2 regions of the Stenotrophomonas sp. STEN014 genome follow, and region 1 is predicted to be linked to the other one. Evidence: predicted binding sites of a transcription regulator. Region 1 holds the regulator's gene; the other holds the start of a gene.

What was found. The regulator FliA, encoded in region 1, starts transcription of late flagellar genes. The targets are predictions, from matches to a motif close to TAAAGTTTNNCNNNCNNNGGCCGATAA.
Region 2: ACVOMC_RS03885 (methyl-accepting chemotaxis protein) is a predicted target of FliA. The motif match lies at 1,367-1,393, and genes of this name have one in related genera.

What each region holds. Positions count from the first base shown of each region.
Region 1 is NZ_JBRREN010000006.1:63,292-66,697, forward strand. Features, by position in the region: gene ACVOMC_RS09890 (chemotaxis protein CheA) at 1-559, opposite strand, end outside; gene ACVOMC_RS09895 (protein phosphatase CheZ) at 564-1,184, opposite strand; gene cheY (chemotaxis response regulator CheY) at 1,184-1,576, opposite strand; gene ACVOMC_RS09905 (RNA polymerase sigma factor FliA) at 1,590-2,336, opposite strand; gene ACVOMC_RS09910 (MinD/ParA family ATP-binding protein) at 2,333-3,217, opposite strand; gene flhF (flagellar biosynthesis GTPase FlhF) at 3,204-3,406, opposite strand, start outside.
Region 2 is NZ_JBRREN010000002.1:263,515-266,920, forward strand. Features, by position in the region: gene ACVOMC_RS03885 (methyl-accepting chemotaxis protein) at 1-1,267, opposite strand, end outside; gene dnaX (DNA polymerase III subunit gamma/tau) at 1,485-3,380, shown strand; gene ACVOMC_RS03895 (YbaB/EbfC family nucleoid-associated protein) at 3,387-3,406, shown strand, end outside.

The DNA of each region.
Region 1 (3,406 bases):
GGTCGAGCAACGCTTCAAACTCATCTTCGCTGATCAGGTCATCGCCCGCTTTGGCTGCGGGGGCCGCGCCGGGCGCGGTGGGGCCGTGCAGGGCGTCCAGCAGCGCTTCGAATTCGTCCTCGCTGATCAGGTCGCTGTCGGCGGCGGCCGGCGCGGTTTTCACCGGCGCAGCGACGGGCGCCGCGCCGATGTCGAACTGGGCGATCAGGCTGGCCGGGGCGTGAGCCGGGTCGGTGCCGGCGGACACCGCATCGAGCATCGACTGCAGCCAGTCCAGCGATTGCTGGGCGGCATCGAAATGATGGGCCAGCAATTGGGCCTTGCCAGACCGGGCCATGCCCAGGGTTTCTTCTGCCGCATGGCACAGCTCGACCATCGGCGTGATCGACAGGAAGCCGGCGCCGCCCTTGAGCGTGTGGAAACCGCGGAACACCACATTGAGCTGGTCGGCATCCTGCGGGGCCTGTTCCAGCGCCACCAGTTGCTCGCCGAGGCGATCGAGGATTTCCTGCGCTTCAAGGATGAAGTCGGCGGCGATGTCGTCGGCAAAAGCACTCATGTGTTTACAGCCCCAGATCCGAGAGCAGGTCGTCAGCGTCATGCTGGGAGACGGCGTGGCGGTCCAGGCCGCTGACCGCCGGGCCAGCCAGCCCGGCATTGCGTGCGTCTTCCTCCGGTGGCGGCAGCCCCAGCGCACCGAAGCCTTCGTGCACGCGGCGGACGATGCCGACCACGCGACGGATGATCTGCCCGGTCAGGTCCTGGTAGCTCTGGGTCAGCGCCACCTCGGTGAGGTTGTGGCGGATGCGGTCCAGGATCACGTCCTGTCCGGGATTCAGGCCTTCGGCGCGCAGCTGTTCGGTCAGCGTGCGGCATTCCTCGGCCAGGTCCAGCGTGCGATGGGTCGCTTTTTCGGTCATCTCGACCACGTGGTCCAGGCGCGCGCAGGCATCGTCCAGTTCGCCGGCATCGGTGGTGATGCTGGGCAGTTCGCCCAGCGCCTGGCCCAGTTCGCGGGCCAGCCGGCCCAGGCCGGCCATCATCGGCTGGGTGCGCAGCGCGGCCAGCGCGTCGATCTCGCGACGCCAGCCGGCTTCGTCACCGCTCTCCAATGCGGCCAGTGCATCCTGCAGGCGCTGGATCAGGGCGCTCTTGTCGCCCAGGGTTTCGCTGTGACCGGCCATCAGGCGCTCGCCGCCAGACGCTCGAAGATCTTGCCGAGCTTTTCTTCCAGGGTCTGCGCGGTGAACGGCTTGATGATGTAGCCGTTCACGCCGGCCTGGGCCGCTTCGATGATCTGTTCGCGCTTGGCCTCGGCGGTGACCATCAGCACCGGCAGGGTCTTGAGCCTGGCGTCGGCGCGGATCGCCTTGAGCAGCTCGATGCCGGTCATCACCGGCATGTTCCAGTCGGTGACAACGAAATCGAACGGCTGGCTCTGCAGCAGCGACAGCGCCGCATGCCCGTCCTCGGCTTCCGCGGTATTGGTGAAGCCCAGGTCGCCGAGCAGGTTCTTGACGATGCGGCGCATGGTCGAGAAGTCGTCGACGATCAGGATGCGCATGTTCTTGTTCAAAGGGCTTTCCTCTTCATGGTTCCTCGAGACCGGCGTCTGCCGCCTCGAATATCTTCAATCGGCCGCGCAGGCGCAGCGTGGCCTGGCCGTGGATCTGGCAGACACGCGATTCGCTGACACCCAGTACCGCGCCGATTTCCTTCAGGTTCAATTCCTGCTCGTAGTAGAGCGAGAGCACCAGCTGTTCGCGCTCGGGCAACTGGGCGATGGCCTTGCCCAGTTCGGCGCCGAACTGGCTGCGTTCGAGCATCTGCTGCGGGGTCGGGCCGCCGCTGGCCGGCGTGTCCAGCTCGCCCTGGTCCTCGATCCGCGATTCCAGGCTCAGCACCTGGCCACGCGAGGCGTCTTCGATCAGCCGCATGTACTCGGGCAGCGGGATGTCCATGGCCTCGGCCACCTCGGTAGCGCTGGCGGCACGGCCGCTGGCCTGCTCCAGCCGGCGGATGGTGCCGGCCGCTTCACGGGCACGCCGGTGCACCGAGCGTGGCACCCAGTCGCCGCGCCGGATCTCGTCGATCATCGAGCCGCGGATGCGGATCGAGGCATAGGTCTCGAACGATGCTCCCTGGTCGGCATCGTAGCTGCGCGATGCTTCCAGCAGACCCATCATGCCTGCCTGGATCAGATCGTCGATCTCCACGCTGGCCGGCAGGCGCGCGGCCATGTGATGGGCGATGCGGCGTACCAGGTCCGCGTGCTGGGCGATGCAGTCATTGCTGCTGGCGCGTTGCACTTCACGGTACTGGGCGGCGGGATTCATGCAGGCACCCCGCGCTGGATGATGCGTTCCAGGAAGAACTCGACGCCGCCGCGGGCTTCGGTCGGGGCTTCCCAGCGCGAGGTTCGCAGCGCGATTTCCTGGAGGGCCAGCGCGGCCGGCGAAGACGGATACGCCTTCACCACCGGCTGCTGGCGCTGCACCGACAGGCGCAGCCAGTCGTCCTGCGGCACGCAGCCCAGGTAATTCAGCGATACATCCGCCAGGAATTTGTCGCACACGCGCACCAGCTTCTCGTACAGCACACGGCCTTCGTTGGGGTCGCGCACCATGTTGGCCACGACCTGCATGCGGTCCACGCCGCGTTCGCGCGAGAGCACCTTGATCAGCGCATAGGCGTCGGTGATCGAGGCCGGTTCGTCGCAGACCACCACCACCGTGTCCTGCGCGGCCTGGCAGAAGGTCAGCACGCTGTCGGTGATGCCGGCAGCGGTGTCGATGATCATCACGTCCAGCTCGCGCTCGAGCTCGGAGAACACGTTGACCAGACCGACATGCTCGGCCGGCTGCAGCTCGGCCATGTGCCGTCGACCGGATGCGGCCGGCACCACCAGCACGCCGTTGGGGCCTTCGATGATCACCTCGTCCAGCGTGCAGCGCCCGGCGACCAGGTCGGCCAGGGTGTGCTTGGGCTGCAGGCCCAGGATCACGTCGATGTTGGCCAGGCCCAGGTCGGCGTCCAGCAGCAGGGTGCGTTTGCCCATGCCGGCCAGGGCGACGGCCATATTGGCCGAGACGTTGGTTTTACCCACGCCGCCCTTGCCGCCGGTGATCGCAATCGTGCGTACCGGACCGGCCGGCTCGCGACGCGTGGCCGAAAGCGGGAAGGTGTTGGTCAGTTGGGCGTACTCACGCGACGGCATTGTTGGACTCCAGGTTGCAGGGCATATCGGCCGCGCGGCGCAAATCTTCAAGGCGAAGTACAAGATTCGCCGCCGAGGCGCGATGCAGGTCCTCCGGCACGTCCTGGCCGTCGGTCACCCAGGTGATCGGCAGGTTGTGGTCCACCGCCACCGACAGCGCCGAACCGAACCGGCCGGTCTCATCGAGCT
Region 2 (3,406 bases), on a different contig from region 1:
TCCTGCGTTCGCTGTCCAGGCGGGCCTTCAGGTCGGCCTGCATCTTGCGCAGGGCGCGCGAAACCTGGCCGACCTCGTCCTCGCTGCCGGCGGCGATCGGGTAGTCCAGTTGTCCGGCCGCCACCGCATCCACGCCCTGCACGATGCCGCGCAGTGGCGTGCCTACCAGCGTGCGTAGCAACACCACCACGACCACCACCAGCAGCAGCACGCTGGCCACACCGACCAGGATCACCCGGTTGCGGATCTCCACCACGCCGGCCATGACCGCGTCGACCGGTGCGGACACCATCAGTGCGAAGGCATCGGGCGAACGGCCGGCGGTGACGGGGACATAGATGCGCAGCACCTCACCGCCCACGGTCGGGTCGAAGGTGCGCTGGCGGACGATCTGGCCCTTGGCCAGCTGTGCCAGCAGCGGCGCCATATCCGCGGCGAATGGCTTGCCCAGATTCTGCTGCTCCGGTGCAGCCAACACCCGCCCGGTGGGCGAGAGCAGGCGTACCACGCCGCGCTGGTAGGGGCGGATCTTGGCCAATTCGGCCTGGATGGTGGACAGCGCGATATCCGCGCCGGCCACGCCGCGGAACTGGCCGTCGACCTTGACCGGCACCATCAGGCTGGTCATCAGCACCTGCTGGCCGGAGACCTCGTCGGCATAGGGTTCGAACATCAGCTCCTCGCCGCGTTCGCGCACGGCCACGTAATATTTCTCCGCGTCCGGGCCATCGAGCTGGAGGTCGTTCGCCGGGCCGACCGCGTCCTGCAGGGAGGTCTGCCCGGAGGGTTCGCGTGTCCAGTACAGCGACAGCCGCCCCGAATCGGTGCTGATGCGCTGATCTTCGGAGAGGCCGGCGACGAACGTCTTCAGCGTGTCGTCCGCCGGTTCGCCGTCCGGCCAGCTGCGTGCGAAGCGGGCATCGGCGCCATCGAAGCCATCGGGTTCGAATTCCAGCCAGTAGCCCAGCACCGCGGGGTCGGCGTCGGCATAGCGGCGCACCAGGGCGGAAACTTCGGCGCGCGAGCCGTTGCCGCGCTCCATGAGCGCCAACGTGGCGTCGGCCAACCCGCGCACCCGCGACAGCGGCTCGTTGACCGAGCCCCGCACCTTGGCGGCCTCCGCGCGGGCCAGTTGCTCCAGTTCATTGAGTGCGCTGGCTTCCTGAACGGCGGCCGCTTTCTGCTGGATCAGCCAGGCCGCCCCGGCGAAGCAGGTGGCAGCCACCAGGCCCAGTACCAGCGCGGTGCGCGCCACAATCGATGTCAATCCTGTCCTGCGTATCCGCATCGGGCCTCTCCCTTGTGGAATCGGGGGCCGGCCAGCACGAATTCCCTCGTGGGTCGCTGTCCGGGGGTTACTACGGAGGTAGCGGCCGCGCGTACGCGAACCTGAGCCATGCGCGCACTGGCCCGGGACAGGCGCCGGATACGGCTGGCGGGGCCGGGCATGGCACAATGGGACCTCAGATGAAGACGGTTGCCTGATGTCCTATCTCGTCCTTGCCCGCAAGTGGCGTCCGAAGCGTTTTGCCGAGCTGGTGGGCCAGGAACACGTGGTCCGCGCGCTCAGCAATGCGCTGGACAGTGGTCGCGTCCACCACGCCTTCCTGTTCACCGGCACCCGCGGTGTCGGCAAGACCACGATCGCCCGCATCTTCGCCAAGTCGTTGAATTGCGAGCAGGGCACCAGCGCCGATCCGTGCGGCCAGTGCCCGGCCTGCCTGGACATCGATTCGGGCCGCTACATCGACCTGCTGGAGATCGACGCCGCGTCCAACACCGGTGTGGATGACGTACGCGAAGTGATCGAGAACGCGCAGTACATGCCCTCGCGCGGCAAGTACAAGGTCTACCTGATCGACGAAGTGCACATGCTGTCCAAGGCGGCATTCAACGCGCTGCTGAAGACGCTGGAGGAGCCGCCGGAGCATGTGAAATTCCTGCTGGCCACCACCGATCCGCAGAAGCTGCCGGTGACCGTGCTCAGCCGCTGCCTGCAGTTCAACCTCAAGCGCTTGGACCAGGAGCAGATCCGCGGGCAGATGATGCGGATCATGACCGCCGAGGGCATCGAATTCGACGACAGCGCCCTTGTGCAGCTGGCCCACGCCGCCGATGGCTCGCTGCGTGACGGGCTGTCGCTGCTGGACCAGGCCATCGCCTATGCCGGTGGCGCGCTGCGCGATGACGTGGTGCGCGCCATGCTCGGCACAGTCGATCGCACCCAGGTGGCGGCCATGCTCGATGCGCTGGCCGTAGGAGATGGTGCGCGCCTGTTGCAGGTGGTGGCCACGCTGGCAGAGTTCTCGCCGGACTGGAACGGCGTGCTCGATGCGCTGGCCGAGGGGCTGCACCGTATCCAGGTGCAGCAGCTGGTGCCCGGGACCGTGGTGCCTGGTGAAGGGATCGATTCGGGCGCCTTCGCACAGCGGCTGCGCCCGGAAGTGGTGCAGCTCTGGTACCAGATGGCACTGAGTGGCCGTCGCGACCTGCATCTGGCGCCGAGTCCGCGTGCCGGCTTTGAGATGGCGGTGCTGCGGATGCTGGCATTCCGTCCGGCCGGCGTGGTGCCGGCCGTTCCCGAGAGCGTGATGCCGATGGCTCCGGGCGCGGCAGCACCGGCAGCCTCGGCCGTGGCCACTGCGCCTCCCGTGTTGCCGCCAGCGCCGCCGGTGGCCAGGCCTGTCGAACCGACACCGGCGGTTGCGCCGCCCCCACCGGCGCCCCCTGTCGCGATGGCGACGACCGCGCCCGTGCCTGAACCCCTGCGGCCGTCGGCACCGGGGGTATCCGCCGGGAAACCCGTATCCACCGACGATCTGCCGCCTTGGGCGATAGAGGCCGCCGATGCCCGTGCGCGTGATGAAGCCATGGCCATGGAGATGGCGCAGGCCGAACCCGAACCGGTACGCCAGGCGCCGGTGGCTGCGCCCGCTGTGGTGCCGCCGGTCGCTGATGCCATTGAGCGTGGTCCGGATGTCCCTGTGCGCGCGCTGGAAAATGCCGAGCAGTGGCTGGACCTGGTGGCGGACAGTGGTCTTTCGGGGCCGTCGCGTGAGCTGGCGGCCAACTGCGCCTTCGTGAGTTTTCAGCACGGCGTGTTGCGGTTGGGCCTGCTGCCGGGGTTTGAGTACCTGCAGACCGAGCGTGCGTTGACGGCCTTGGCCCAGGCCTTGGCGCAGGCGCTGGGCACCACACCGAAAATCGTGATTGAAACCGGCAACGTCCAGGCCGAGACGTTGCACGAACGCGCTGACCGTCAGCGCGGTGAGCGCCAGAATGCGGCTGAAGCCGTGTTCATGGCCGACCCCCAGGTGCGTCAGCTGCTCCAGCAGGGCGCCCGGGTCGTGGCCGATTCCATCCGTCCCATTGAAGAGTAAGCAACTATGCGCGGCAATATCGCCCA